Prochlorococcus marinus XMU1408: one gene and its partner. The protein of the gene in region 1 interacts with the protein of each later gene in a pairwise test. Links are inferred from orthologs where the notes say so. Each region holds a gene or a part of one and is shown on either strand. Other genes may lie near its edges.

Region 1 (14,001 bases):
AAACTAAATTAGGCAATACTGAAGTAAGGGGAATTGTTGATAGTTTGGTAGGAGAGTCTCTAAGTCAATATTTAGAATTCAACCCAGGTGTGATTGACTTAATTTTAGAGAAAGCTATTCAAGCTTTTAACGCTGCTGAGGCTGCAAGAAGAGCCAGAGAGCTTGTTCGCAGAAAAAGTGTTTTAGAAAGTTCTACATTGCCAGGTAAATTGGCTGATTGCAGTTCAAGAGATCCTTCAGAATCAGAAATTTATATAGTTGAGGGAGATTCTGCTGGTGGCTCAGCGAAGCAAGGAAGAGATAGAAAGTTCCAAGCAATTTTACCTTTAAGAGGAAAAATTTTAAATATTGAAAAAACTGATGATGCGAAGATTTATAAAAATACTGAGATTCAATCTTTAATAACAGCACTTGGTTTAGGTATCAAAGGAGAAGATTTTGAAGTTAAGAATCTTAGATATCACAGAGTAGTGATAATGACTGATGCTGACGTTGATGGTGCTCATATTAGAACTTTACTTTTGACTTTCTTTTATAGATATCAAAAGGCTCTTGTAGAAGGTGGGTATATTTATATTGCTTGTCCTCCTCTCTATAAAGTTGAAAGAGGAAAGAATCATAAATATTGCTATAACGAATCAGATTTACAAAAAACTCTTGCAAGTTTTGGAGAAAAAGCTAACTATACAATTCAAAGATTTAAAGGGTTAGGAGAAATGATGCCAAAACAATTATGGGAAACTACTATGGATCCTAATACTCGAATGATGAAAAGAGTTGAAATAGAGGATGCTCTTGAAGCTGATCGAATATTTACAATTTTAATGGGTGATAAAGTTGCTCCTAGAAGAGAGTTTATTGAAACTCATAGTGTTGATCTTGATCTTGCAACTTTAGATATTTAATGAATTTAATTAGTACTTTTATTGTTTGGACCTGGCTTTTAGGGATTTCTTTGGTAGTTCCAACTACATTGCCTGCTGGAGGTGCTCAAAAATCAATCATTCAGCAAAGTGAAAACAACTTGGGATCGCCATTAATTTCTTTAAGAGAATTTAACTTACTTTCTTCAGCCTCTTATAATTCATCTATTTTAACAAGTGTCAAACCTGGAACCCCTGTAAATATTCTGAAAGTTTGGGATGGCAAAGAAAATGGTAAATGGTTATTAGTTAGTGTAATAACTCAAAATTTTTGTCAATTATTTTATAAGAGAGGATGGGTTAATATTTAGATTAATTGAAAATTTACTAGACATAATATTAGTGTCAATTGGTGCTATTTTAGGAGCTAATTTGAGGTTTTTAATTTATAGAAAACTTGAAAAAATACAATTAAAAAAAGATTTAATAATTTTATTAATTAATATTTTTTCTTCGTTTTTGCTTGGGTTGTTTTTCTCGATTTTACCAGATATTAGCTTTGCAACGGATTATTATCAATTTGGCTTATTTTTTTCAATCGGTTTTATTGGAAGCTTAAGCACTTTTTCTACGTTCATTTATGATCTCTTTGAGCTTTTTACACAATCCAAATTTAATAGATCATTCAATATATTTATTATTTCCCTGACCATGGGAATGGCTGGTTTGGTATTTGGATTATTATTAGGGAAACAATAAATGATTGAACTTTTAAAAAAAAATAGTTTCTTTTTGATTTCGATTGGTGCTGTGCCTTCTGCAATAATACGATGGCAAATAGATAATATTCTTATAGTAAATATAATTGGATGTTTCCTATTAGGGTTTATTAATTCATTACCTATTGCAAAGAGATATAAATTAATTTTTGGATTTGGATTTTGTGGATCTTTAACTACTTTTAGTGGATGGTCTTTAAAATTAGTTCAATTAATAAATCAAGGTTTTTATAAACTATTTTTTTTTAATTCAATATTAATTGTGATATTTGGACTATTTAGTGTTGCAATAGGACATTTTCTTGCCAAGAAAATAATAAATTAGTTGAGTAACCTTTCTATTTCTTGTTTAATTTCAATACTTTCTGGCTCTATTGAACTTTTAAATCTTGCTACAGCGTCTCCTTTTCTATCAATTAGAAATTTCTCAAAGTTCCACTCAACGTCACCAGCAGGACTGACTTTATTCAGTGTTGAAAATGGTTCTGTTGTATTACCTTTTGCATGAATTTTTTGGAAAAGTTGAAAACTTGCTCCAAAAGATACTGAACAGAATTCTTTTATTTCTTCTAATTCGCCTGGTTCTTGGTTCCCAAAGTCATTGCAAGGAAAGCCTAAAACACGGAAGCCTTGTGATTCATAAGTGTCTTGAAGATTTTGAAGAGCTTTGTATTGCTTAGTAAATCCGCACTTGCTGGCTACATTGACAATCAATAAGACCTTTCCTTTGAAATGATCAAGAGTTATTTTTTGATTTTCGAAAGTGAAGACTTCAACTTTGCTGATATTTACGGACATGGATATGGGGGGGTAACAAAAATGGATGTTAGTCATAAAATAATAAAGGCTTGCTGCTCCGAAAATGGAAGAAAAATTAGGGGCATCTAGTGATACTCAATCTTTAGCAAATGGCAGTTTAGTTGCTGAGGCAGTTGCTCAGCAATTAGAAGCAATGCTTTCTGCAGGGAATTATGACGGTGTTAAATCACTGCTCACCCCTGTTCAGCCAGTCGATATAGCTCAAGCTATTGGTACTTTGCCTATGATTTTGCAAGCTTTAGCGTTTAGGCTGCTAAATAAAAATGAAGCGATTGAGGTTTATGAATATTTAGATCCATTAGTTCAACAAAATCTTTTAGATCGCCTTAGATCAAATGAAGTACTCGACTTGGTGGAGGAGATGTCTCCTGATGATCGTGTCCGTCTTTTTGATGAGTTGCCTGCAAAAGTAGTTAGGCGTTTGCTTTCAGAACTAAGTCCTGAAGAAAGACGCGTAACTGCTCAACTGTTGGGGTATGAATCTGAAACAGCTGGCAGATTGATGACCACGGAATTTATAGATCTTAAAGAATTTCTTAGCGTCTCTCAAGCATTGAAATTAGTCCGACAAAGAGCCAAGTTTTCCGAAACTATTTATAGCCTTTATGTAACTGATAAAGAAAGGCATCTAACCGGAATTTTGTCTTTGAGGGACTTAGTGGTGGCTGATCCTGAATCTCTAATTGGAGAGGTTATGACAAGAGAGGTTGTAAATGTCCGAACAGATACTGATCAAGAAGAGGTTGCAAGAGCAATTCAAAGATATGATTTTTTAGCTCTACCAGTAGTCGACCTTGAAAAAAGACTAGTGGGTATTGTTACTGTGGATGATGTTATAGATGTTATTGAGCAAGAGGCTACAAGGGATATTTATGCAGCTGGTGCAGTTCAAGCAGGAGACGAGGATGATTATTTTCAAAGTAATTTATTTGTCGTAGCTAGACGTCGCATTGTATGGCTTGCTGTTTTGGTTTTGGCTAATGGATTAACAACTCAAGTGATCGCAAGGAATGATGAGGTTCTAAAACAAGTAGTTTTGTTGGCTGCTTTTATCCCATTACTTATTGGTGCAGGGGGTAATGTCGGGGCACAAAGCTCAACGGTTGTTATTCGAGGTTTGAGTACTCAACGAATACAACGACTTGGCCTATTCAGAGCAATTGCGCGTGAAGCATTAGCAGGATGTTTGCTAGGTATTTTGATGGCTGTATTTGTTGTACCTTTTGCTTGGTGGCAAGGTGAGGGACCTTTGGTTGCAACAGCTGTGGGTATAAGTTTGATGTCTATTACAACCTTGGCTGCAACTGCTGGAGCCTCATTACCATTGCTTTTTGATCGCATGGGATTAGACCCTGCGTTAATGTCAGCTCCTTTTATAACTACAGCTACTGATGTTGCAGGAGTATTGATTTATTTGAAAACAGCTTCTTGGCTCCTCGGAAGTCTGGCGTAGAAGCCGAATGAGTGTTTTTACTCAAAGTGAGGAAAGCCGAGCTCTACTTAATTGATCTTTACAATTCTTAGTAGTAAGCTTTACAAAACTCAACAAACTTATGACAACGGCAGTAGAGGTTCCTCAGATCAGTAATTCATCTGCTGTAAATACTGCTAGGTCACTATCGGATATTGACTTAGTTCGTTCCTATTTGAGAGATATTGGAAGAGTACCTTTGTTGTCTCATGAGCAAGAGATAACTCTAGGTAGACAGGTGCAAGATTTAATGATTCTAGAGTCTATTGAATCTCAACTTCAAAGTGATCTTGGAGAAAAGCCGGATATTGATTTATTTGCTGAAAAAGCTGGAATATCAGTAAATCAATTGAGAAAAAAGTTGAAAAGCGGAAGGAGAGCAAAAGAACGAATGGTTGCTGCAAACCTTCGATTGGTTGTAAGTGTTGCTAAGAAATATACAAAAAGGAATATGGAATTATTAGATCTAATACAAGAAGGAACTATTGGTTTAGTTCGAGGAGTTGAAAAATTTGATCCAACTCGCGGATATAAATTCTCAACTTATGCATACTGGTGGATTCGCCAGGGAATTACTCGCGCTATTGCCGAAAAAAGTAGATCCATAAGACTTCCTATCCACATCACAGAAATGCTAAATAAATTAAAAAAAGGTCAGAGAGAACTTAGTCAAGAACTTTCCAGAACTCCAACTATAAAAGAGTTGTCTGATTATGTTGATATGCCTGAAGAAGATGTTAAAGATTTAATGAGTAGAGCTGGACAGCCAGTTAGCTTGGAAACAAAAATTGGTGATGGTGAAGATACTATTCTGTTAGATTTACTTTCTAATGAAATTGATATGCCCTCTGAGCAAATAGAGAGTGATTGTATGAAAGGCGATTTGGAGACTTTGCTTGAGCAATTACCTGAACTGCAAAATCGTGTTTTGAGAATGCGTTATGGCATGGATGGTGATGATCCAATGAGCCTTACAGGTATTGGTAGAGTTCTTGGTATTAGCAGAGATAGAGTAAGAAATTTAGAAAGGGATGGATTGAGAGGTCTTAGAAAAGCAGGTGAATCAGTCGTGGCCTATATGGCATCTTGAATAATTTTTTTTATAATCGGATTAACTTTTTCAGGCATTTCATCGTGAGGACAATGACCAGCGTTTGGAATTATTTTTAAACTTTTTACGCATTCAAAAGAATCAAACCATTTTTTTGCCTCTAGTACAGGCTCCCATGGATCTTTTTCTCCCCATATTAAATGAACGGGTTTGCTTAAATCTTTCAGTAAATCTGGGGCGAGATAATCATCAAATAAATTAATAAACCCTCGAAAAGCTTCTGGTGCTCCTAACCTTTGAGTTGGTTTAAAAAGTATATCTATCAATTCTTCATCAATATTTCCACCACTTGGATAAGCTACTTCTAAAATTTTACTAATAAAATTTGGATTAGCTGCATTTTTGAAAAGGTTTGAGCTTAAAAATCTTTGTCTTACTAATGTTTTTATGACTGGTCTTAGAAAGCGCATTAATAAGGATTGCTCGACTAATCTTTTATCATCCATTGTTCTCTGAGCGCAATCAATTAATATTATCCCTAAGCATTTTTTCGATAATTTTTTTGATGTATTTAATGCAATAACTCCGCCAATCGAATTTCCTATTAATAAGACAGGTCTTTTAACTATTTCGTTACAGAAATCAAAAACTTGTTGACTCCAATTATCGAAACAGTAATTAAAATTTTTAGACGTTTTTTTCTCATACAATAGCTGTGAATCTGGTTGACTGCTGTCTCCAAATCCTATTAAATCTAATGCATAGCATGGTGCTATGGAGCTCAAATTTTTTTGATTGAATCTCCAATGATCTTTGCATGCTCCAAAACCATGAATTAAAACGATTGCTATGTCGGTATTATTTTTTTCCTCCTCAACTTGCCATGCAATTTGATAATTCTCCCAATTCCAGAATTGCTTCATAATTTTATAGAAGAACATAAATTATTTTTATTTAAAGGCATATCTTTGGTAAAGTAAATTATTTTTATTTATATTATTATATTAAATAGTTCTTTAAAAAGTTTTAATTTGTATAGATAAAAATCATGATATTATTTAATAAATTTTTTCTAAAAATATTGATTAATTTTGATGGATATAATTGATTTTTCTCAAGATATCCAAAAGATACTTCTTTTATGGTTTAGTGAAAATGGAAGACATTGGATACCTTGGAAATTAAAGAAAGATGGTTCCATTCCAAATCAGGGCGAAAGGCTACCGCCGTATGAAATTTGGATTGCAGAGGTAATGCTTCAGCAAACTCAGTTGAAGGTGGTCATTCCTTACTGGGAAAAATGGATGGAGACTTTCCCTTATTTGAGTCATCTTGCAGAGGCTGATTTACAGAATGTCCTTTTGATATGGCAGGGTCTAGGCTATTACTCTCGTGCAAAACGAATACATCAATCTTCAAAAATTTTACTTGAATATATTGGGAAAAATAGAGTTTATGACCCATACTCTTGGCCTATTGGAATAGATGAATGGATGGCTCTTCCAGGGATTGGTAGAAGTACTGCAGGCAGTATTATTTCATCTGCTTTTGATTTACCTGCTCCAATATTAGATGGAAATGTAAAAAGAATTTTTTCTAGGTTGTTAGCAAGTGAACAAACATCCAGAAAATATGAGAAAAAATTATGGGAACTTAGCGCTGTGTTGCTTTCAGTTGATCGTCCTAGGGATTTCAATCAAGCTTTGATGGATTTTGGATCAATTGTATGTACGCCTCAAAAACCAAATTGTTCTTTTTGCCCTCTCAAAAAGTTTTGTATTGCTTATATAAAGTACGATCCAAAAGACTTTCCAAAAAGAGAGATGAAAAAAATAAATCCTTTGCAAGAAATAGGGATTGGTCTTGTTTTTAACGAAGATGGAGAATTACTTATTGATCAGCGTCTAGAAAATTCTAGTATGGGAGGAATGTGGGAGTTTCCAGGAGGGAAAAAAACTCCTGACGAATCTATAGAGCAGACTATTGAGAGAGAAATACAAGAGGAACTTGGAATTTTTGTAAAAGTTGGAGCAAAGCTTTTATCTTTTGAGCACGCATATTCCCATATGAAACTTTATTTTACTGTTCACTTATGTGAATGGAAATCAGGTTTGCCTAAACCTTTAGCTAGTCAAAACTTGCTTTGGGTTTCTCCAGAAAAACTTTGGAATTTTCCTTTTCCTGCTGCAAATACTAAAATTATTTCTGAGTTACACAAACATCTTGGTATAGGAAATAAATAACTTTAAATCACTGATAATAAATTTATATATAAATAAGCAAAAATGAAATCTGCCAATGTAATAGCAATAGGAGAAGCTTTGATAGATCGACTTGGTCCTCCTGGAGGAGATCCTTCTGTCGATATGCCAGTAATTGATTGTTTTGGTGGTGCTCCGGCTAATGTCGCTTGTGGATTAAGTCGTTTGGGAGCAAATGTTTCTTTTGTTGGATCTCTTGGAAATGATATTTTTGGTGAAAACTTTAAGAGTTTATTAATTCGTAGAGGAATAAATACAGCTGGACTACAGCAAGATAATTTACGCCCTACAAGGGTTGTATTGGTTCGAAGAGATAATTTTGGAGAAAGATTTTTTGAGGGATTTGATGGAGACAGAGGAATGGGATTTGCCGATCAAGCGATATCACGTGATCAGATTATCAATGACTGGCCTGCAGTTGCAGAAAATACCAAGTGGTTAGTTATTGGAACTATTCCACTCGCCTCAGAAATCTCATCTAAAGCTCTTTTATGGTGTATTGAAAATGCTTTGTATTCAGGAATAAAGATTGCTCTGGATTTAAATTGGCGCCCAACTTTTTGGCGAAACAAAGTTTCTAATGTATTGGAACCTTCTATTAAAGAAAAAAATGAAATAATTTCTATTTTAAAAAACGTTTCATTAATAAAACTTGCGAAAGAGGAGGCAGAATATTTTTTTAATACTTCTAATCCAATTGAAGTCTCACTATCTTTGACTAATAGACCATCTGTAATTATTACTGATGGATCAAATCCTATTTCTTGGTTAATCAACAATCATATTGGTAAATCATTACCGATGGCTCTCTCCAATGTAGTGGATACTACTGGAGCTGGAGATGCATTTATGGCAGGATTAATTTATAAACTCTTATCTGTTGAGTTGGACAAAATAAGTAAACAAATGGCTGAAGAAATAATTCAATTTGCTATTGCATGTGGTGCACATGTATGCAAAGGAGCAGGAGCAATAGATCCACAACCTTACATAGAAGATATTGATAAATTACTATCCTTTTCCAATGGAGGGATGAGCTGAAAAAACCGGGATTTATTTTCAGAACAATATTCTAATTTCCCTCTCCAGGCATCATTCATTGGTAAAGATAATCTTTCTGGCCATTCAACTACCATTAATGCACCCATGGCTTTGGCTTCTTCTTCTTCTTGTAGAAAAAATTCATTTGCTGTACTTGGTTCATCAATTCGATAAAGATCTAGATGAATTAATGGAGGGGACCCCAATGGATAATGTTGGGATAAAGGAAAAGTGGGAGAAGTTATTGGTTCTTTAATTTTTAAACTTTTTGCAATTCCTTTAACTAATGTGGTCTTTCCAGCTCCAAGTGGACCATTTAAAAGGAGAATTCTTATTTTTGGAAATTTTTTTGTTAATCTTGAACCTAATGACATTGTTGATTCAGGTTTCTCTAAAGTCCAGCAGAAATTATTTGTTTGCTGTTTAAACGAATTAAAAACCTCGAATTTTTCTTCAGAATCTTTTTTCACAATCTCCCATAAAGTTTAAATTCATGTTTGCAGCAACCAAATCAAATCTCAACAGTATTGATAAAAATGCTGATTATATAGTTAACGATATATCAGAGGCCGAGTTCGGACGCAAAGAACTTTCCATAGCTGAAACGGAAATGCCAGGACTAATGGCATTGAGAAAAAAATACAGATCGGAAAAGCCATTAAAAGGAGCTTTTATTGCTGGGAGTCTTCATATGACTATTCAAACAGGAGTCCTTATTGAGACCTTGGTTGAGCTTGGTGCAGAAGTGAGATGGGCTTCTTGTAATATTTTCTCTACTCAAGATCATGCAGCAGCAGCGATAGCAAAATCAGGTGTTTCAGTCTTTGCTAAGAAGGGTGAAACACTTGATGAATACTGGCAATATACGCATAAGATTTTTGAATGGGGTGATGGGAAATTTGCGAATATGATTCTTGATGATGGAGGTGATGCGACTGGATTAGTTGTTTTGGGGAGTAAAGCTGAAGAGGATATATCAGTCCTTGATAATCCTTCAAATGAAGAGGAAATAGCATTATTCGCTTCTATTAAGAAAAAACTTTCTCAAGATCCCACTTTTTACTCCAAAGCTAAATCTTTTATAAAGGGGGTTACTGAGGAAACTACAACCGGCGTTGCTCGTCTATATCAAATGGAAAAAAGTGGAGAACTAGTATTTCCTGCAATTAATGTAAATGATTCCGTTACCAAAAGTAAGTTTGACAACCTTTATGGTTGCAGGGAATCACTGGTCGACGGGATTAAAAGAGCCACAGATGTAATGGTAGCCGGAAAGGTTGCGCTTGTTATGGGGTATGGAGATGTTGGGAAAGGATCTGCTCAATCTTTGAGAGGTTTAGGGGCTACAGTGATGATTTCGGAGATAGATCCAATATGTGCTCTTCAAGCAGCAATGGAAGGTTTTAGAGTCGTTAGACTTGATGAAGTGGTTGAAGATGTTGATATTTTTGTTACTGCGACTGGAAACTTTCAAGTTATTTGTCATGACGATTTGATTAGGATGAAAAATGAGGCGATAGTTTGTAATATTGGCCATTTTGATAATGAAATAGAAGTTTCTTCTTTAAAGTCTTATGAGTGGGAAAATATCAAACCTCAAGTTGATCACATCACTCTTCCAAGCGGCAACAAGATTATTCTTTTAGCAGAGGGAAGATTAGTTAACCTTGGATGTGCGACTGGTCATCCTAGTTTTGTAATGAGTAATTCCTTTACTAATCAAGTATTAGCTCAAATTGAATTATTTAAATATGGAGTTAAATATTTGAATAAAGTTTATGTTTTGCCAAAGCATTTAGATGAAATGGTTGCCATTCTTCACTTAGAGAAGATAGGAGCAAAGTTAACTAAGTTAACTGAAAAACAAGCCCAATATATCAACGTTCCAATTGAAGGTCCTTATAAAACAGAACATTATCGCTACTAACGTTATTTAAACTATTCAAAAGAAAATGGAAATCTCAGAATTTATATCTTCTCTACCAGTACTAATAGGAAATGCAGTCGAAGCTAATCAATGGATAGGGTATGGAGCAATTTTATTGGCAATGTTTTTAGAAAATTTAATTCCACCAATTCCTTCGGAATTAATAATGCCACTTGGTGGCTATTATGTGCACCAAGGCCAATTAGATTTTTTACCAGTTGTTTTAGCAGGTTTAGTAGGAACTGTAATAGGGGCTTTGCCTTGGTATGGAATTGGAAGATTAGTTAATGAAGAGAGAATTGAACAATGGCTTGAAAAAAATGGACGTTGGATTGGAATTAACCCTCAAGATCTTGCTCGAAGTCGTAAATGGTTTAATAAGTATGGAGTATCTTTGGTTTTTTGGGGAAGATTAGTACCAGGAATACGAACTTTGATTTCAGTACCTGCAGGGGTGGAGTTGATGCCCATCACACCCTTTCTCATTTGGACTACTGCAGGCAGCATGATTTGGACTTTGTTCTTAACAATTACAGGTTTTTATTTAGGAGATAGTTATAGAAATATTGAAAAATGGATTAGTCCTTTTTCCAGTGTATTTAAGACAATGATTATTTTAATTATATTTTTAGCTTTTATAATTTTGATTTATAAGACTCTCCGTAAACTAATTATCAATTAAAAAGAGTATTTAAAAAGGGATTTCGTCATTATTGGGTTGCTGATTAAATGAATTGTTTCTTTGGAAATTACTATTTTCTGAATCTCTTTTTGAACCTAATAAGTCAAGGCGATCAACTCTAACTACTGGTTTGTTTCTATCTTCTCCTGTATTTCGATCCTTCCAACTATCCAATTTAAAGCTTCCAGTTATACCGATTAAAGAACCTTTTTTTACATAATCTGCTGCAACTTGAGCTTGCTTGCCCCAAATTTCAAGATTAAACCAATCTGGTTCATCATCTCGATTTCTTCTATTTACAGCCATTGTGAGATTCGCTACTACTGTTCCAGATTCAAAATATCGAACTTCAGGATCTCTTCCTGCTCTGCCTACAAGAGTGACTGAATTTATTGCCATTATTGCCTCTTTTGTTTATTGGTTGGTAAATAATGTACTTATCTTAGTTCAACTCTCTTTATGATTGCTCAAATGATTGAAATCCGTGTTTTTTAACCGTTTCAAATTTTCCCGGGATATTGGGATTGATTTAGGTACAGCTAATACCTTGATTTATGTTTCTGGCAAGGGAATAGTACTTCAAGAACCTTCAGTCGTAGCAATGGACTTAGAGGAGGGTGTTCCTTTAGCTGTAGGCAATGATGCAAAACTAATGTTAGGTCGGACACCCGGTAATATTCGCGCCGTCAGGCCTCTGAGGGATGGTGTTATTGCAGATTTTGATGCAGCCGAACAAATGTTGAAGACATTTATTCAAAAGTGTAATGAGGGCCGCGGGATTATTGCTCCTCGATTAGTTGTTGGTATTCCTAGTGGAGTTACTGGTGTAGAGAGGCGCGCAGTTCGAGAAGCTGGTCTTGCTGGTGCTAGAGAGGTACATTTGATTGATGAACCTGTAGCTGCTGCAATTGGAGCATCTTTGCCAGTGACAGAGCCTATTGGGACAATGATTGTTGATATTGGTGGTGGCACCACGGAAGTAGCTGTTCTAAGTCTTGGTGGAACAGTATTAAGTGAATCTGTCAGAGTTGCGGGTGATGAAATTAATGAGTCTATAGCTATGTTTTTGAAGAAAGTACATAATTTAGTCGTTGGTGAAAGAACAGCTGAAGAGATAAAAATTAAAATTGGATCAGCTTTTCCATCTAATGAATTTGATTTGCTCTCTATAGATGTAAGGGGTTTGCATTTACTTTCTGGTTTGCCTCGTTCTATAAATTTAAAAGCAGGTGATTTACGTGAAGCAATGTCTGAGCCTTTAAATAAGATTGTTGATGCTGTCAAAAGAACATTAGAGAGAACTCCTCCTGAGCTTGCTGCAGATATTGTTGATAGAGGGATAATGCTTGCAGGTGGAGGGGCATTAGTTAGAGGAATTAGCGATCTTTTAAGTCACGAAACAGGCATTTTTACTCACGTTGCTGAGGATCCCTTGTTATGCGTAGTAAATGGATGCGGTAAGGTTTTAGACGAATTTAAAACAATGCGAAGAGTTTTAGACACCCCTGATTTTGCTAGAAATGTAATTAGAGATTAAACAATGATTAAAGCCCGACGAAACATAGGGTTTCATTTGTTTTTTAAAAGTGGGTTTTGGGGAATATTTTTACTGTGCTCTTTAATATTTGGTATTCGTTGGACAAAAGGAGCAGGGTATTTAGATTTCTACTCTCTTCTAGTTAAACCAATCTTGCCTGGTAAATCACAAAAAGAGTGGATTCAAGAGGGACATAATATTGAAAAAAATATTCGATTGAAATTACTTGAAGAGGATAATGTTCGTTTAAGAAGAGCGCTGTCTTTAAAAGAGTTTAATACCGATAAAAGAGTTTCAGCAGCAGTCGTTTCTAGATCTTCTAAAAGTTGGTGGCAACAGCTTGAAATTAATAAGGGAGCAAAAGATGGGATTTCGAAAGGACAAGCCGTTATTGGCCCAGGAGGTTTAATTGGCTTAATAGATAGCACAACCCTTTTTACAGCAAGAGTTAGGTTGCTTACTGATCCTGGACATCAAGTAGGGGCTTGGATTGGTCGAACTAAGCGTCATGGCATTTTGACTGGTATGGGTACAAATAGACCAAAACTAATTTTTTTAAATAAAAATAGTTTGGCTAATGTTGGAGATGCTGTAACTACATCTCCAGCCAGTACATTATTGCCCCCAAATTTAATAGTAGGAATTGTTCAATTTGTTGATGAAAAAGCTCTACCTGCGCCATACGCAATAGTTCAGTTAACTGCATCTCCTGAGGCTATTGATTGGGTTCAAGTTTTTAAAAATAATGATTAGAAATAAAAAAAAAATATTAATATTTTTCACTTCAATCTGTTTACCAGCTTTGATAGTTATATCTCCAGATTGGCTTAAAATAAATGGAATATCTCCATGCTGGCCTGTCATTTTTTTATTGCCATTTTCTCTTGAGAATAGACCTTGGAGAGCTGTTATTGCTTCTATTTTTTTGGGATTTTATATGGACTCATTTATAATTAGTGAGGTTTCTTATATCCCCTCTTTGTTAATCTTATCTTTATTTTGGAGTCAATATGGTTTACGTCATAAGAAGATCGAATTATTTCTAGGTCTTGGTTTAATGGCTATCTTTGGAACTGCTTTGGTTGATATATCTATTTGGATTCAAAAAATAATATTACATAGTGTTTTGAGAAATAATTGGTTTCACTCTTGGTCAATTTATGTGTTGATATCCAATGCGATAATTACTGGATTAGTTGCCCCATTCTTTTCATCTTGGCTTCTCATTGCTTATAAAAAAAACTAATGAGAAAGTTTTTAAATCTTAAAAAATAGAATAAATACTTATTTATTAGTGGGGACTGAATCACTTAAATTAGCAAAATTAACAATTTACATAGCTCGAAGATGATATCTTCATTTAACAAAGAGCCCTTTTTGACATAAGATTTTGATGGCCCTGTCACTAAGGCAACAACTAATCTCATGACCTGTATTTTGGTTGTAGATGATGAACCAGCAGTATTGAAAGTCTTGGTTACAAGGCTAAATCTTGCTGGCTATCAGGTTTTATCTGCACAGGATGGAGAGCAAGCACTCGAAGTTTTTCACAAAGAAGCACCAGATTTGG
Region 2 (17,541 bases), on another replicon or contig:
CCAATCGACTAGAGACACTACTTAATCAAGTTGATAATGGACACCAAGTTTTGGCCACGGATGAACAGCACATTTACGAAGACATAACAACAGCAAGAAGAGAGAGTGATATCTGCGCTTGGGTCAACATTATCTATGGATGTAATGAGCGATGCACATATTGCGTAGTCCCTTCTGTCAGGGGCAAAGAACAATCGAGGACACCTCAAGCAATTAAAAATGAAATAGAAAAATTAGCACGAATTGGCTATAAAGAGATAACTCTTTTAGGGCAAAATATCGATGCTTATGGCAGAGACTTTAAGGCTTATGAATATAATCAATCTGGCCAATTAACACTTTCCTATTTATTAGAATATATTCATGACATAGAGGGAATTGAGCGTATTAGATTTGCTACGAGTCATCCTAGATATTTCACCAAAGAATTAATAAATGTATGCGCAAAACTCCCTAAAGTTTGTGAACACTTTCATATTCCATTTCAAAGCGGGAGTAATCAAATCCTCAAAAAAATGGCTAGAGGTTATACTATTGAAAGCTATAAAGAAATTATAAATTATATTAAAAAATTAATGCCTGAAGCATCTATCACCTCTGATGCTATTGTAGCTTTCCCTGGTGAAACAAAAGATCAATTTCAAGAGACATTATCTATAATTAAGGATATTAAATTTGATCTTGTTAATACTGCAGCGTACTCACCAAGACCAAATACGCCAGCAGCTTTATGGCCTAATCAATTGTCAGAAGAAATTAAAATAGAGAGACTTAAAGAAATAAATAATTTAGTAGAAAAGACTGCAAAAGAAAGAAACTTTAGATACAAATATTCATCACAGGAAATACTCATTGAAAACATCAATTCTAAAAATAATTCCCAATTAATGGGCAGGACTAGAACGAATAGACTAACCTTCTTTCCAAGGTCCTCCAACAATGGCAAGTCATATAAACCTGGTGAAAAAGTTAATATAAAAATAAATGAAATACGACCATTTTCTTTGACTGGTGAAGTGATATAGAATGTTAATCATTTTCAATCAATTCTCAAAGTATTTAAAATTAACTAAATATGTCGAATAAAAAACTAACTATAGGTCTTGTATTTGGTGGGAATTCTAGTGAACATGAAGTGTCTATCAAATCCGCGAAGACTATTTACCATGCCTTATTACATTCTTATAATAATCAGCATTTTATTGTAAATCCAATTTACATAGACAAGCATGGATTTTGGTTAGATTCAAAATACTCAAAATCAATACTTGAACAAAATATATCGATTTCGACTTATAAAGGTAATAAAGACTTAAGAAATAATTTAATAAATCTACCGAAAGAAAGTGATAAAATTGATGTATGGTTCCCTGTATTACATGGGCCTAATGGGGAAGATGGAGTTATTCAAGGTTTATTCAAATTAACAGGAAAGCCTTTTGTTGGGTCAGGAATTCTTGGCTCGTCTTTAGGAATGGATAAAATAGCAATGAAATCTATTTTTAAATCTTTTAATATTCCTCAAGCTCCATATATTTTTTTAAGTAAAGAAGATTTATTAAATAATTTCTTCATGAAGTCAATCTTTGAAAAAACTGAGAAAATTATAAACTATCCTTGTTTTGTAAAGCCCGCCAACTTAGGTTCATCTATTGGAATCAATAAAGCTTATTCAAAGGAAGAACTTATTGCTGGAATCGAATTCGCATCTAACTTTGATGAAAGAATAATTATAGAAAAAAACATAGCGGGAAGAGAACTTGAATGTGGAGTATTAGGGAAATCAACTATGAGAGCATCAGTTGTTGGTGAAGTTAAATTTCAAACTGATTGGTACACGTATGAATCAAAATATAATAATAATCTAAGCAGCACAATTATCCCCGCTGACTTGAAGTTAGATATATCCAAAGAAATACAAAAATTAGCTATCGAAGCATGTAAGGCTATTAATGCATTTGGTTTAGCAAGAGTAGATTTCTTTTATCAAGAAAATGCACAACAGATTTACATAAATGAAGTTAATACCTTGCCTGGTTTTACAAATAAAAGTATGTATCCAATGTTGTGGGAGGCTTCTGGGTTAAAACTAGAAAAACTTGTTGCTAGTCTCATAGAAACAGCTAGAGAATAAATTAACCATGGACTTATTAGATCTATTTCTCAAAAAATGATTCACGGTCTCCTTTGGTTGCCATTACTAATGGCTTTTATTCTTATTGCTGCTCTCGGGTGGCTTGAGAGAAGGCGACAAAACCTTTATTTGATTTGGGCCAAAGGGTCAGAGCTAGCCAAACTTGATGGAACAGGCGCTGCTAGATTAAAAGATGGCTTTTTATGCTGGAGCAGCTTCGAAGCTGGAAATTTCAAAGAGGAAGAGACATTCGAAGTAAAAAAATTAGAAATGGTTGAGCTGATGGCTCTCAGTTCAGGAGAAGCACCTCTAACAAAAGAATCGGAAGGGCGATGCAGGCTCAGGCTTGTTGGCTCAGGTAGAGAAATTGATGTGCCTTTTTCAGATGCTGAACGTGCTCGTCAATGGATGGATCAACTAATGTCCAAAGCAAGATGCGACCTTTGAAATCAAATACAAGAAAAACCAAAAAATTAAATAAAAACAAAAAGATATCAATTAAAAAAGACTCAAATATTTTTAAAAATAAGAAATTTTTCATTGAATTATGGCAGTTCATTTTTTTTTCATATACTTCAATTATTCTTATCTTTATATTTACGAACCAGGCTTGGAGACCTATAAGTTTTGAACAAACTAAAATAACAGGCCTATCTGGAATAACAAAAAATCATATAAAAGAAACCATTAGTAATTTTTATCCAAAAAATTTGTTGGAATTAAATCCAAAAGAAATTGAATCATATTTAATAAAAAAGCTTCCAATTAAAAATGTTTCAATAAGCCGTAAGTTCTTTCCACCTGAAATTCATCTAAACTTTATTGAAAGAGAGCCAATTGCTTTTGCTAGTAGATTCATTGCAAAGGAGATTGAGAAAGGGATGATAGATATTGAAGGAACTTGGATACCACTTCAATTTATAAGTAAGACAAAAAAAAATAAAATAAAAATATCAATAGATAATTGGAATCAAAATAAAAAGAATGACATCCTTCTAATACTTAAGAATAGGTTTATCCTTAAAAGTCCTCTTCAAGAAATCAAAATAAGTCCTCTTCAAGAAATCAGTATAAAGACAGAGCACTTCAATTCAGTTCTTCTAGGTTCCGATACTGATCGCTTAATCGAGCAAATTAATAAACTCAACCAGCTACAAAAATCATTACCAAATCTTTTAATCAACACAAAAGTAAAAATTGTGGACCTTAAAGATCCAGGCAAACCAGAATTAAAAATCGAAAAAATACTTAATAGTGAGAAGTAAAAGCCTTGCTATGACATGATTCTCTTCAAACTTTCAAGGAACTGATGGCAATCCTGAGATATTTATACAAATTAATTTGTTAATCAATTTGAACCAATAAACCAACAGAATCCATTAATGATGTTCATAATGCCAAAAACGAGTTCTAATCCTGAATATGGTGATGGGAATTGGAAACAAATCTAGTTTCAACATGGATGAAGGAATCCTCCCCAGTCAATCTGCACGTATTGAGGTAATCGGTGTTGGTGGTGGTGGAAGTAATGCCGTCAACCGAATGATCAATAGTGATCTTGATGGAGTTACATATCGAGTGTTAAATACAGACGCTCAAGCCCTTATCCAATCATCTGCTACTCATAGAGTTCAATTAGGTCAAAGCTTAACTAGAGGGCTGGGCGCAGGCGGCAATCCAAGTATTGGACAAAAGGCAGCAGAGGAATCTAGAACTGATCTCCAGCAAGCCCTGGAGGGGGTTGACCTAGTATTTATTGCCGCTGGCATGGGAGGTGGCACTGGAACAGGAGCAGCCCCAGTTGTTGCTCAGGTCGCAAAAGAAAGTGGTGCCTTGACAGTAGGAATAGTTACAAAGCCTTTTAGTTTTGAAGGTAAACGTCGTTTAAGGCAAGCTGACGAAGGTATTGCCAGGCTTGCAGAAAATGTAGATACGTTGATTGTCATTCCAAACGACAGACTAAAGGACGTAATTTCCGGAGCACCTTTACAAGAAGCCTTTAGAAGCGCAGATGATGTTCTAATGAAAGGAGTACAAGGAATAAGCGATATAATTACATGTCCAGGATTAGTGAATGTAGATTTTGCTGATGTTAGATCTGTTATGACAGAAGCTGGAACTGCACTTCTAGGGATCGGCTTAGGTTCAGGAAGATCAAGGGCTTTAGAAGCAGCTCAGGCTGCAATTAATAGTCCACTTTTAGAAGCAGCTAGAATTGATGGTGCTAAAGGATGCGTAATAAATATAACTGGAGGAAAAGATATGACACTCGAAGATATGACATCTGCCTCAGAGGTTATTTCAGACGTTGTTGATCCAGAAGCAAATATCATCGTAGGTACAGTTGTTGATGAAAAACTTGAGGGTGAGATTCAAGTAACAGTTATTGCAACTGGATTTGACAGTAATCAAATTTATTCAAATGAGAGAAATAGGGCAAGACTTTCCCCTCAATCTCTTTACGAACAATCTGACTCAAAGGAATCAGGTGCATCGATACCTGAGTTTCTACGTATAAGACAAAACCGTTAATATGGTTTAATTTAATCAACCTAATTGATTTATAGGTGACCCGGAGTCCACGCCTGCTTTGAGCATCCCATATGGCTGCTACCTTCCGGTCCTGACCAGTTTTAGGCGTCACAGCCGCATGGGGCCGAGTCAATAATATTCTAGCAATACTTAACCACGTTATTAAGAATTAAATGCAAACCACAGAATTGGTTCGTTTTAAAGAATCAGGTAAACAGATAACTGTACTAACTGCATGGGATGCGATTTCATCCTCAATAGTCGAAGCCTCAGGAGCTGATGTTGTTCTCGTAGGAGATTCACTTGGAATGGTTGTTTTGGGCCACAAAACAACTCTTCCTGTAACACTTGATCAAATGCTTCATCACACAAAAGCTGTTTGCAGAGGTTTTTGTAACCCTCTCGCGAAACAACCATTGGTAGTTTGTGATCTCCCTTTCCTAAGTTATCAATGTGGAGAAGACAAGGCTGTAGAAGCGGCAGGAACTCTCCTGAAAAATTCCTGTGCTTCAGCCGTTAAGCTTGAAGGAGCGGAGCCTGAGACTTTATTAGTAATTCAAAGACTTATAAGAACGGGAATCCCTGTAATGGGTCATCTTGGCTTAACACCGCAATCAGTTCATCAACTTGGGTATAAATCTCAAGCAACCAATAAAGATAGTCAAGATAAAATTCTTAAAGACTCCGAAATGCTTCAAGAATCTGGGTGTTTTGCTTTAGTTGTGGAACATATTCCAGGAAAAATAGCCAGTAGATTAAAAAAACTTTTATCCATTCCCGTAATTGGCATTGGAGCGGGGAATGATTGCGATGGGCAGGTAAGAGTTACAGCGGATATTCTTGGCCTCTCAATTGAACAGCCTCCTTTTGCAAAGCCTTTACTTGCAGGACGAGAACTTTGCATTGACGCTCTAAAAAATTGGATTGAATCGATTAATCCAAAGTGAGAGAATCCCACCATAAAAACATCTGAATCAAAATCTGATTGCTAATCTGCATTCCTTTAGGGTCACTCAAGCAATACCTTCCATTTTTTTTTAATAAATAACCTTCCGTCAAAAAAGTTATCCAATATTTCTCCAATAATCTTAAGTTTTTTTCGCATTCCTTTTGGGTCCATCCAACACTTTTTGCAAGTTCCTCAAAATGAACACCTTCTCTTCTTCTGAGACCGATCATCAATAGTTCATCCAATGGCATTCGACTTGATTCCTCATTAAACAAAGTTTTTTCTAATAGTTGACTTTCTTGTTTCTCAACCCATTTTTTATAACTAACGATTGTTCGGGGTCTAGAAAATCTCTTTCCCCAAGGAGAACTTGTTGCTCCCATACCAAATCCCCACCATCCAGAGCCAGCCCAATACATACGATTATGGCGAGATGCATGGCCAGGTAAAGAATAACTTGAGATCTCGTATCGAGAAAAACCTCTGCTTTTAAGATATTTATTAGTTTCCAAATCTATTTTTTGAGCTAAGGATTCATTTGGTATTTTCAAAAGTCCTTTTTTATGTCTTCTACCAAAAACTGTCTCTGGCTCGATAGTTAAATCATAAATTGATAAATGAGGTGCTTCAGTTTGAACTGCTTGTTCCAACTCACAAAGCCATTTTGTCAAATTTAAACCTGGAAGATTTTGAATCAAATCTAGGCTCCAGCTTCTTAACATTCCCTCTTTAAATAAATTATTTAGCCAATTGCAAGCCTCTATTAATTGTGAACGATTATGCTTTCTACCTATTGAAGATAAGGTGGTGTCATCAAAAGCCTGGCCACCTAAACTCATTCTATTAATTCCAATTTCTAAATATCCTTTAAGTTCATTTTCTAAAAATGTTGCTGGATCAACCTCCATAGTTATCTCCACACCATCCTGAAATCCAAATTTTCGTTTGAGTTGTTTTAATAAATCGTCCAATTCATTTTTTTTCAATAAAGAAGGTGTTCCTCCTCCCAAATAGACGGTTGAGAGAGCAGGGCCCTTTGGAGCAATAGAAATCTCTCTATGAAGTAAATCTAAATATGCGTTAATGGAAGTTATCCCTGGACTGCCTAAAGCTTCAGCGCTATCACCTAAAGGGATAATCGAAAAATCACAGTAAAAACATCTTTTATGGCAAAAAGGTATATGGACATATGCACTTCTCGGTGGAGTTACCATTTGAGCTTTAGATATACAAACGCAAATAAAAGGTCATTTTTGCAATCCAAATCTTTGAAAATAAATAAAGCTTTAGTAAAAAACGAGAAGCAAGCATAACCTGAATATATGGCAGACTTAGTTATTCTGGTTTTATTTCTTATTTCAGGGGCAATCACCGGCTGGATTGGGGTGAATTGGTTGCCTAAAGAAACTTTAGACCAAATCACTAATTTAAAAAATTTAAAAATTGCTTTATCCGGTCTAACAGCGCTTGTTGGTCTTTTAATAGCGTTTCTTTTCCAACAGTTTAGAAATCAACTAACTAAAAAAATTAGAACTATGCCCACAGATCTACTTATAAGTAGATCTGTGGGCATAGTTCTTGGACTTTTAATAGCAGCACTTTTATTAGTACCTGTATTACTATTACCTTTACCAACTGAATTATTTTTTGTAAAGCCTATATTTGCTGTACTTAGCAACATTTTTTTTGGCGTACTTGGATATAACCTTGCTGATGTTCATGGAAGAACAGTTTTACGTCTTTTTAATCCAAATAGCACGGAATCATTATTAATGGCAGATGGAATACTTACTCCAGCCAGTGCAAAAGTTTTAGACACTAGTGTGATAATTGATGGTCGGATTCAGGCCCTACTAAGATTTGGATTAATTGAAGGACAGTTAATTGTAGCCCAGTCAGTTATGGATGAACTCCAAAAATTAGCTGATTCAAGTAACAATGAAAAAAGAGGAAAAGGACGAAGAGGTCTTAAATTATTAAACCAATTAAGAGAAAGTTATGGAAGAAGATTAGTTATAAACAGTACAAAATATGAAGGAGAGGGAGCAGATGAAATCCTTTTAAAATTAACATCGGATATTTCAGGAATATTAATTACTGTTGATTACAACTTATCTCAGGTAGCTCAAGTACAAGAAATAAAAGTTCTGAACCTTAGTGATCTAGTTCTTGCAGTCAGGCCTGAAGTTCAACCTGGTGAAAAGTTAAATTTAAAAGTAGTTAGAGAAGGTAAAGAAAATTCACAAGGTATTGCCTATCTTGAAGATGGCACAATGGTAGTTATCGAGGAGGGTCTCCAATGGATTGGTAAAAGAATAGAAGTAGTTGTGACTGGAGCGTTACAGACACCAACAGGCCGAATGGTTTTTAGTAAGGCATCCAATGATCAGCCCCCAAACAAATTTGAAACAACAAAAGCATCTCAAGGCTAGATCTAGCTAGGCTCGAATCCAAGAAGACTTAACTTCATATGACTGCATCTTCTCCGTACTATGGCGATTCAGCCGTAATGAGAACTCCACCACCTGATTTACCATCACTTCTTTTAAAAGAAAGGATAGTTTATTTAGGCTTACCTCTATTTTCTGATGATGATGCCAAAAGGCAACTGGGAATGGATGTAACTGAACTAATTATTGCTCAACTTCTTTTTCTGGAATTTGATAATGCAGAGAAACCTATTTATTTCTACATAAACTCAACTGGAACAAGTTGGTACACAGGAGATGCCATTGGATTTGAAACAGAAGCCTTTGCAATTTGCGACACTCTTAGATATGTCAAACCTCCGGTTCATACAATTTGCATAGGTCAAGCAATGGGCACAGCCGCAGTAATTCTCTCAGCTGGAACAAAAGGACAAAGAGCAGCATTACCTCATGCTTCAATTGTCCTTCATCAGCCCAGAAGTGGGGCGCAAGGCCAAGCAACTGATATTCAAATTAGAGCAAAGGAAGTCATACACAATAAGAAATCAATGTTAGAAATTCTTAGTCAAAACACTGGAAGATCAGTAGCTCAATTATCCAAAGACTCCGATAGAATGAGTTATCTCAACCCTCATGAAGCAGTTGAGTATGGGGTCATAGATCGCGTACTTACAAGTAGAAAAGACCTGCCAAGCGAAAATGTTTTACCCAAATAACTAATTTAAAGTTTTTCGAAAATTTTTTTAAATCATTATTAACACCAACCTTTCAACATTTATTAAGTCATGCCAATAGGTACTCCAAGCGTTCCATACCGCCTTCCAGGAAGCCAATTCGAAAGATGGGTGGATATTTACACAAGACTTGGTGCAGAGAGGATTCTATTTCTTGGTCAAGAAGTAAATGACGGCATTGCAAATAGCCTCGTAGCGCAAATGCTTTATCTTGATTCTGAAGACAGTAGTAAGCCTATCTATTTGTATATCAATAGTCCTGGTGGGTCAGTAACTGCTGGCTTAGCGATTTATGACACTATGAAATATGTAAAAAGCGACTTAGTTACCATTTGTGTTGGTTTAGCCGCCTCAATGGGTGCTTTTCTACTTTCTGCTGGAACAAAAGGCAAAAGGCTTGCACTACCTCATAGCAGAATCATGATTCACCAGCCACTTGGTGGTACTGCTCAAAGACAGGCAAGCGATATAGAAATTGAAGCGCGTGAAATTCTGAGAATAAAAGAAATGCTAAATAAATCTATGGCAGAGATGACTGGACAAACATATGAAAAAATAGAAAAAGATACTGATCGAGATTACTTTTTGAGCGCAGAAGAAGCCAAAAATTATGGTCTAATCGACCGAGTAATAACTCATCCAAGTGAAAGTTGATTTAAAAAGTTTTGTGGGATATTTATTAAATTGTCTTGATAGAAAAAAAATATATCAATGAAAGTGGTTTCAATAGCACTCTATTTCGTAAGCTCAGCCTAAATACAGTTCTGAAATACCCAATCAGATGGCAAAACTTTTTTACGACTCAGATGCAGACCTAAGTCTTCTTCAAAATAAAACCGTTGCAATTATTGGCTATGGATCTCAAGGCCATGCTCATGCACTCAATCTAAAAGATAGTGGCATCAAAGTTATAGTAGGTCTTTATGAAGGAAGTCGATCAGCCAGTAAAGCGACTTCTGATGGATTGGAAGTATTAAGCGTCTCAGAAGCATCCGAAAGGGCAGATTGGATAATGATTCTTTTGCCTGATGAATTCCAAAAAGATGTATATAACAAAGAAATCGCCCCTCACTTGAAACCAGGAAAAATACTAAGCTTTGCGCATGGGTTCAATATTCGTTTTGAGTTAATAAAGCCACCTGAATTTGTTGATGTTGTAATGATTGCCCCAAAAGGACCAGGTCACACAGTCAGATGGGAATATCAAAATGGTCAAGGGGTTCCTGCTTTATTTGCCATTGAACAAGATGCATCAGGGAAAGCCAGATCTTTAGCAATGGCATATGCAAAAGGTATTGGAGGAACACGTGCTGGGATTTTAGAAACAAATTTCAAAGAAGAAACAGAAACTGATCTATTTGGAGAACAAGCAGTTTTATGTGGAGGCTTATCAGAATTAGTTAAAGCTGGTTTTGAAACACTTGTAGAGGCAGGCTATCAACCTGAATTGGCCTACTTCGAATGCTTACATGAAGTCAAATTAATTGTTGATCTTATGGTTAAAGGGGGACTGACAGCAATGAGAGATTCAATTTCAAATACAGCTGAATACGGAGATTATGTGAGCGGCCCAAGGTTGATTACCAAAGAAACAAAAGAAGAGATGAAAAATATTCTTGCCGATATTCAAGATGGTACTTTTGCTAAAAACTTTGTGAAAGAATGCGATGAAGGGAAACCAGAAATGAAAAGAATTCGCCAGAAAGACTCAGAACTCCCAATAGAGCAAGTAGGCAAAACACTTCGCTCCATGTTTAGTTGGCTTCAATCAGACTGAAAACATCATTAACTTAATCTTAGTTGCTATTTTTCTTGATCTTTTAATTGGTGATCCCAAAAGCTTGCCACACCCAGTCGAATTAATGGGTGTGGTTATTAATTTTCTACAAGAATTAGCTGAAAGAATAGCAAAAGATAATAAATCTAAGCTATTCATTGGAGGTATAATAATTACATTTATAGTCACATTCTTGAGTGGAATATCTGGATGGATTATTGAAAGATTATTTTTATTCTTCAAAATAGAAAATCCTATTATTAGTTCACTATTATTCGCTTTTGTTTTAAGTAGTTCGCTTGCTTCAAGAAGTCTTAATACAAGCATTTATGAGATTATAAATTTGATTAACCATAAAGATCTCAGATATGATCTAAATAATATAAGACAAAAGTTAAGTTTTATAGTTGGTAGGGATGTTGAGAATTTAGATGAGAATGAAATTCTTAGAGCTTCTGCAGAAACTGCAAGCGAAAATTCTGTTGATGGTATTTTCGCTCCTCTATTTTGGATGTTTTTAGGAACAATATCCTGGAAATTGAATCATTTTATGCCTGGGCCATTAGCAATGGCTTGGATCTTTAAAGCATCTAGTACTATTGATTCTATGCTGGGATATAAAGAAGGCAAACTAAAATGGCTTGGATTCACTGGAGCGAAACTAGATGACTTAATGACTTGGATTCCTTCAAGAATTGTATTAATTACGCTTCCTTTTTGCTGTATAAAAAAACAATCAATTTTTAAAACAGTAAGGCTGGCTTGGAAAGATGGGATAGTTGATTCATCCCCAAACTCAGGAATTTCTGAAGCAATATTTGCTTATTGTGCAGAGGTGAGAATGGGAGGGACTAATTACTATAAAGGCAAGCAAAAGATAAAGCCCCTAATTGCGAAATCTTATCCAATAGCAAATATAAATTCAGTAAAAAAAATACTTAGTCTAAGTCTTAGACTTCAATTTGCTTGGATTTTAATTATTATACTAATTACAAAATTGTTAAATTTGTAAACTCAAAAGGCACCTCTATCCATTGGAAAGAGTAAAACACCTAATGTAAGAATAATGATTTCCAAATCAAGTATAAAATTTCTATTTCTTGCATAAACCAAATCTAATTGAACCCTTTTTTTATAACTAAGATTATTTCGCCCACTAACTTGCCATAAACCTGTCAAACCTGGTCTCACAGATATTACTTCCTCCATGAAAAGACTATATTTATTAATTTCAGCACTAACGATTGGTCTCGGTCCAACAACACTCATCTCTCCTTTGAGAACATTAAAGAATTGAGGTAATTCATCGAGACTTGACCTTCTAAGAAATCTACCTAATTTTGTTATTCTGGGATCACGACGTAATTTAAAATCTTTTTCAAATTCCTTCCTCATAAGAGGATATTTCTCTAATAAATTTGGGAGTAATTCATCTGCATCTTTATACATTGTTCGGAACTTAATACATCCAAATTCTCTATAGTTTCTTCCTACTCTTTTTTGAATATAAAAAATCGAACCAGGAGAACTTAACTTCACTAATATTGCAATTAAAATAAATATTGGTGAACCTAGAGTTAAAACTAGTAAAGAAAAGACAACATCCCCTATTCTTTTTAATGATCGTCCGTAACGACTCTGATTTCTTATTATTTCTACCGCAGGTAAAGAGGAAGGTTCTTTAGATATTACTTCAAATGGAATTGTTGTAGAACCTTTACGGAACTCAGACCATCTTAATAATGATTTTCTAGGATTATTATGCACAAATTATTGAGTTAGTAAAATCAATTCTCCAATCTTTAAGCACTCTACTTAATGAGGATTTTCTTGATCACGACCTAAGGTCACTAGTAGCAATGTCACAAGAATTCTTATGCTCACTCCAAACTCTATTTATGGTTTTCTCCAATTTGAATTTAAATGAATCTTGTGAAAAAGAATTAGCCCAATCTCTAATTAATCCAGAATTAAATTCTCTCCAAAGTTTTTTTTCATTAAAAAATTCAATTGCCTCAACTAAAGACTTTACAGTCTGTTCATAGAACAATAGTCCAGTTGCATCTTTATCCTGATTAAAGTTCAGGCATTTCACAGTGTCTAAAACCCCTCCCTTCCCTAAAGCAATTACAGGAGCGCCCGAAGCCATTGCCTCAACAGGAGCAATTCCAAAGTCCTCAATACCAGCATAAACGAATGCTCGACATTGGCTCATTAAACTTTCAATCTTTTCCTTACTTTGAAAACCCAAAATTTTAACTGTTGGACCTGCAAGATCTTTTAAATATGATTTTTCAACTCCTTCGCCAACAACAACTAAAGGTAATTTAAGCCTATTAAAAGCTCTAACAAGTAAATCAACTCTTTTATTAGGAACTAATCTACAGACACTTAAATAGAAATCTTCTCTAGGCTTGTTCCATTCAAAACGATCTACATTTACTGGTGGATGTATAACTTCTGAGCGCCTTCTCCAATACTTCCAAATTCTCTTAGCAGTAAAATTAGAATTAGCAAGTAGGTAATCTATTCTTGAGCTACTTAATTGATCCCATTGTCTCAAAGTATGCAATTGCAATCTAATTAATGGTCCTAAACCTATTTTTCTTAAGAAAGATCGCTTCAAGTATATATTCATCTGATCCCAGGCATATCTCACAGGCGTATGCACATAACTAATATGAAGTTGATCAGGCGAAGTCAAAACACCCTTAGCGACAAGGTGACTACTACTTATAACCAATTTGTATCCTTCTAAATTAATTTGTTCAATTGCAAAAGGCAAAAGAGGTAAATATTGTTGAACATGTGATATACCGAATGGTAGTTTTTGGATAAAGCTTGTTTTTACTTTCCTATCAAATAACCAATTGCTTTTTAATAAACTCTCTTCATTCACTAATGAAAATATCTGTGGCTGAGATGCTTTTTCAGTTAACAACTCATCAATGATTTTAACAACATTTTCAGCGCCACCTGTAGATCGAGAAGTAAACCATTCATGGACTAAAGCAATATTTATTGGCAGATCTAAAGGTGAATTTACGCTCAAAGTAAAAACCTTAAATCATAAAAATTATTTTTATTTTATTACAAGTTAGATAATATGACAACCGACAATTAAAGTTTAACTTCCAAAAACCAAATTGTTCCTCATTAGACTCTTTAAATCATCAAATAAATTCTCTAAAAAGATATAGCTGTTTGATCTAAATATGTAATCAAAGGATCATATAAATTGTGGAATAAACTACCAGTAAAAGAGAAAAGATATGCTAAACCACTTAATAAGCCAAGGAAAATAAAATATCTAACATAGCCATTTCTTCTTTTTAACTTAATAACTGAAAAAATCATAATAAACAAGAAAAGTAAACCTATTAATTCTGAAAAAAGCAACGATGACTTATCAACCACTAATTCAAAATTGCTTACAAAAAGCAACTCGTTTCCTGATATATTATTTTTAAATAATATCAAGTTAATTATTTCAGAAAAAATAAGACTAGCAATAAGAAAATACGAAACTGGCTTTGTAAGCCTATTCATTGTTTTTCCAAAGCTCAATAAAAGAACTGCTATAGAAAGAGAAGCAATTATTGGAATCCCAGGAATCAACCAAGTAAGATTTAATAGCATGATTTTCAAATAAACTTCCTTGCATGAGCAAACTTAAGTTCTTTGATCAATTCTAGAAGGCCAAGAATAATAAGAACAATAGAAACTAATGAAAAGATAATTAGAAAAGCATTATTCATTATTTGAAAACGTATAATATTTTTCTAGCAAAGAAGTGTTCCTTAAACAAGCTATTAATTAATAGTAAAACAAAACTTAATAAGAAAAAGATATATTTTAAATATATCAAAACTTTTTCTTTATTTTCAAATTAACCGCATAAATAGCTAATATAGATTTTAAGATTTGATTTAAGTATGAAAGTTTACATATTATTATTCTCATTGATTATTTTTTTTTCAATTTTAGGTTTTCTTATAAATAAAGCTGAAGTTTACTCACTTTCGAAAAAGTCTAGGAGAATGATAAAATCTAGAAAAAAGAGGCATTGGAACAAAGTTTTAAAAAAATAGCTTATAATTTTATTGTATATATGTTTTTAATCCAAATGTCTGACATTGATTCAGAAATCAATAATCAAAATATAAATTCAGAGACAGGTAATATGAAAGAAATCGAACCCGTAAATGATCCTAAACAAAATGATCAAAGTCCAAACCTGAGTTCATATCCTAAATGGATTAACAATAAAGGCGAAGAAGTAAAACAAGTTTTTGGTTTTAATGAAAATGCTGAACTGGTTAATGCCAGAGTTGCTATGATTGGTTTTATAATGCTTATACTTACTGAACTAGCTTTTGCTGGAGAACCAGCAACTCAGAAAATTTTTGGGATTAGCTAGTATAGATATCATTATCTAATATCCGAAAATTAACTTAATCACTTACATTCCATGAGTAAAAAAACATTAGTTGGTATTTCGTATGTATCCGCTTGGATAATTATTTGGGGAACAATTGGTTCCCTAATTGATTTTTATTTCCTTCAAAATACATATCTTCCAGGCTCCTTAGGGCAATTTCTAACTTTTATAATTACAGCTATCATCTCATTAATAGTGGCTATATATATATTTCCCATAATAAATAAGAAATTTGTAAGTTAATAACGGTAACGTTTAATAACTTCTGAAGGTTGCTCATTAATCCCTTTCCTATATAAGAGCCATTGGTTTGTTTCAAGATCATGGTCACAACCAAGATCCTCTAATTCGACAGATTTCAACCTCATTTCATAATGGCATTGCTGATCAGCCTCAAAGGCTGACTTATAGCCAGTAAATAAGTAGAAAAATCCAAAAACTAGTGCTATTAAAGATATAAGCGCAATAGTTAACTTCATCAACTAAAAATAAATTATTGATTGTATTAACTATGATAATAGAAAAAATAAAGATTTATAATTTTTTTTCTGTTTCTAAAGGTATTTCGCATTCAGTTAAATCTTGATCATTCAAACGATCTAATATACGTACCATATCTATAGAGGAAAGCTCACCATTAGCCCCCCATTTAAGAGTTGTCTTTCTTTGTTGTGGTATTTTTATTGTTTTTTTAGCATCATTTTTCTTTTGTACCATTTCTACTAACTGCCTGTTTAAAAACATTAGAGTATTGGACTCGAATAAAAAAATCCTATAAAATTTTCTTATTCATTCTTTACTTTTATTTTCTCTTTAGTAGTATTTTCCTATTTTAAAAAGTTAAAATTTCATCTATTTGATTTAAAATCTAGGATTTCTTACCATTAACCACGACCAAAATTGTAAATAAAGTCTTGAAACGAAGGGCTATAAAAGTAAATAAGTACACTGATAACTAATACAACATTCAAACCAATTACTATTGAACCTATAATAACTCTTTGACGTTTACCAGGAACTTTATATTTCAAGCCAGCTGGCAGATTGACTAATACATCTGGATCTTGAGAGCTTGATTTCTTAAATTTATTTCCTTTGACCTTGTCAGTCTTAATTGCCTTATCATTAGTTTTTTTGGAATTAGAAGCTTTAGAGCCCATGTTCTTAGTTAGAATAAATTCTTTAAATTTGTTGTTCTAAGCTTACTTATATAAATCAAATAAAACCTATTTTGTTCTAGTTTTTCACATTATTTTCTTTACTGAAACAAAAGTCAAAATGCATGTTCTCAATTTATCGGTAACCTCTAGCAATATTTCTTCACAGCCTGAATAATATCTTTAGTATCATTTATTTTAAAATTAGAATTAATGATCATTATTAAATTAGCTTCCAAACCAAGTAATCTAGTTTGACAAGAAAACTTTTTATTCATTGCTGCATATTTTTGATAGTTATTTATTTTAATTAATGCTTCATTACAAGATTCAATATCTCTATGACAACTCCTTACTAGCATATCAATTACCAGATAATCAATTGATTCAAAAGCACTTAGGGGCTTAAAAGGTAAAAATAAATATATTAGAAAAATGAATAAAAATTTTATTTTTTTCAAGGAATAAATATTCACAGAATAATCCCCATTAAAACAAATTAATAATTTTTTGTATTTTTAAGAAAAAGTTTTTAGTCCAAAACAGGAGAATTTGTTCTTTATTCATACAAGGTCTAAAGATTTACAAAAAAAGGGACTCATATTTTAAAAGAGTCCCTTTATATAAGAAAAATTAATTAGGAAATGTTCTTTTCAAAAAATCAATTATCCCTGTACACGATCCTTAAACAATTTCCCAGCTGTAAAGGCAGGTACTCGCTTAGCTGGTATAGCAATCTTTTCTCCTGTTTTTGGGTTTAATCCTTGACGAGCGGAACGATCGCGAGGTTCAAAAGAACCAAACCCCAGAATGGAGACTTTCTTACCCTCCACTACAGAATCAATAATTGTATCTATGGCGGCATCAACTACCAGAGAGACGTCTGTTTTAGTTAGCTCTGTACGAGCTGCAACCAGGTTGACTAAATCTGCTTTGTTCATTGGAAAGATTGTATGTAGCAGGGAGTAAGAGGAAGAAAACCAATTAAGGAATTAGTTTCCAAAAAACTCAATCTTGCTAATCGTATGGAGCAAATCACTTGCCTGCAACCCAAAGGGCCTGTGGCAGTGAGCTTTCTAAAAAATATGTAAGCATTTTTTCTTGATGCAAAAATCTTTTTAAGATCCCTCAAACAATCTCGCAAATAAAATACAAATTTTCCATATCCCCTAGAAAGCCAGTGAGGTCAAGCCTTTTTAAAGATGGTTTTTCTGATTTATTAGTAAAAAAAGAACTAGCTTTCGCAATTAATTATTTTTTTTGACCAAAAATTAGTCATTTTATGAAGTTTGTCTGAATTAACAAAGGTCCGAAGAACAGCACATTTATTGGTATTACAAAATAATAACCACAAGAAAAAGAAGGGCCAGAAATGCCAAATCACACGT

Evidence for each region.
Region 2: the proteins of DNJ73_RS08995 (region 1) and ftsZ interact in binary tests that used the Escherichia coli proteins (3 or more experiments, as listed by UniProt). The link is inferred for Prochlorococcus marinus XMU1408 from one-to-one orthologs.

The regions. Positions count from the first base shown.
Region 1 is NZ_QJUE01000006.1:92,380-106,380, reverse strand. Bases 10,422-13,404 are described here. They hold DNJ73_RS08995 (rod shape-determining protein), read left to right. Parts: upstream 10,422-11,378; coding sequence 11,379-12,431; downstream 12,432-13,404. Other genes in these bases: DNJ73_RS08985 (hypothetical protein), read left to right, coding at 13,177-13,404; mreC (rod shape-determining protein MreC), read left to right, coding at 12,435-13,184; DNJ73_RS09000 (single-stranded DNA-binding protein), read right to left, coding at 10,904-11,293; DNJ73_RS09005 (DedA family protein), read left to right, coding at 10,422-10,894. In the rest of the region: gyrB (DNA topoisomerase (ATP-hydrolyzing) subunit B), read left to right, coding at 1-905; DNJ73_RS09060 (SH3 domain-containing protein), read left to right, coding at 905-1,234; DNJ73_RS09055 (fluoride efflux transporter FluC), read left to right, coding at 1,266-1,622; DNJ73_RS09050 (fluoride efflux transporter FluC), read left to right, coding at 1,623-1,967; DNJ73_RS09045 (glutathione peroxidase), read right to left, coding at 1,964-2,440; mgtE (magnesium transporter), read left to right, coding at 2,505-3,914; DNJ73_RS09035 (RpoD/SigA family RNA polymerase sigma factor), read left to right, coding at 4,015-5,022; DNJ73_RS09030 (alpha/beta fold hydrolase), read right to left, coding at 5,007-5,906; DNJ73_RS09025 (A/G-specific adenine glycosylase), read left to right, coding at 6,078-7,226; DNJ73_RS09020 (carbohydrate kinase family protein), read left to right, coding at 7,269-8,285; tRNA (adenosine(37)-N6)-threonylcarbamoyltransferase complex ATPase subunit type 1 TsaE, read right to left, coding at 8,231-8,755; ahcY (adenosylhomocysteinase), read left to right, coding at 8,779-10,212; more of DNJ73_RS09005, read left to right, coding at 10,238-10,421; more of DNJ73_RS08985, read left to right, coding at 13,405-13,677; response regulator transcription factor RpaB, read left to right, coding at 13,857-14,001. UniProt on the Escherichia coli protein: Forms membrane-associated dynamic filaments that are essential for cell shape determination. Acts by regulating cell wall synthesis and cell elongation, and thus cell shape.
Region 2 is NZ_QJUE01000005.1:162,189-179,729, forward strand. The notes cover bases 2,662-5,614. They hold ftsZ (cell division protein FtsZ), read left to right. Parts: upstream 2,662-3,562; coding sequence 3,563-4,666; downstream 4,667-5,614. Other genes in these bases: DNJ73_RS07275 (cell division protein FtsQ/DivIB), read left to right, coding at 2,662-3,399; panB (3-methyl-2-oxobutanoate hydroxymethyltransferase), read left to right, coding at 4,840-5,613; hemW (radical SAM family heme chaperone HemW), read right to left, coding at 5,600-5,614. Also shown: tRNA (N6-isopentenyl adenosine(37)-C2)-methylthiotransferase MiaB, read left to right, coding at 1-1,025; DNJ73_RS07265 (D-alanine--D-alanine ligase family protein), read left to right, coding at 1,076-2,134; DNJ73_RS07270 (hypothetical protein), read left to right, coding at 2,171-2,581; more of DNJ73_RS07275, read left to right, coding at 2,539-2,661; more of hemW, read right to left, coding at 5,615-6,829; DNJ73_RS07300 (PIN/TRAM domain-containing protein), read left to right, coding at 6,938-8,047; DNJ73_RS07305 (ATP-dependent Clp protease proteolytic subunit), read left to right, coding at 8,086-8,760; DNJ73_RS07310 (ATP-dependent Clp protease proteolytic subunit), read left to right, coding at 8,830-9,432; ilvC (ketol-acid reductoisomerase), read left to right, coding at 9,560-10,555; adenosylcobinamide-phosphate synthase CbiB, read left to right, coding at 10,572-11,567; DNJ73_RS07325 (sugar transferase), read right to left, coding at 11,570-12,322; DNJ73_RS07330 (glycosyltransferase), read right to left, coding at 12,390-13,607; DNJ73_RS07335 (NAD(P)H-quinone oxidoreductase NdhF), read right to left, coding at 13,742-14,194; DNJ73_RS07340 (high light inducible protein), read left to right, coding at 14,682-14,975; DNJ73_RS07350 (hypothetical protein), read right to left, coding at 15,236-15,475; DNJ73_RS07355 (hypothetical protein), read right to left, coding at 15,531-15,713; and 3 more genes. UniProt on the Escherichia coli protein: Essential cell division protein that forms a contractile ring structure (Z ring) at the future cell division site. The regulation of the ring assembly controls the timing and the location of cell division.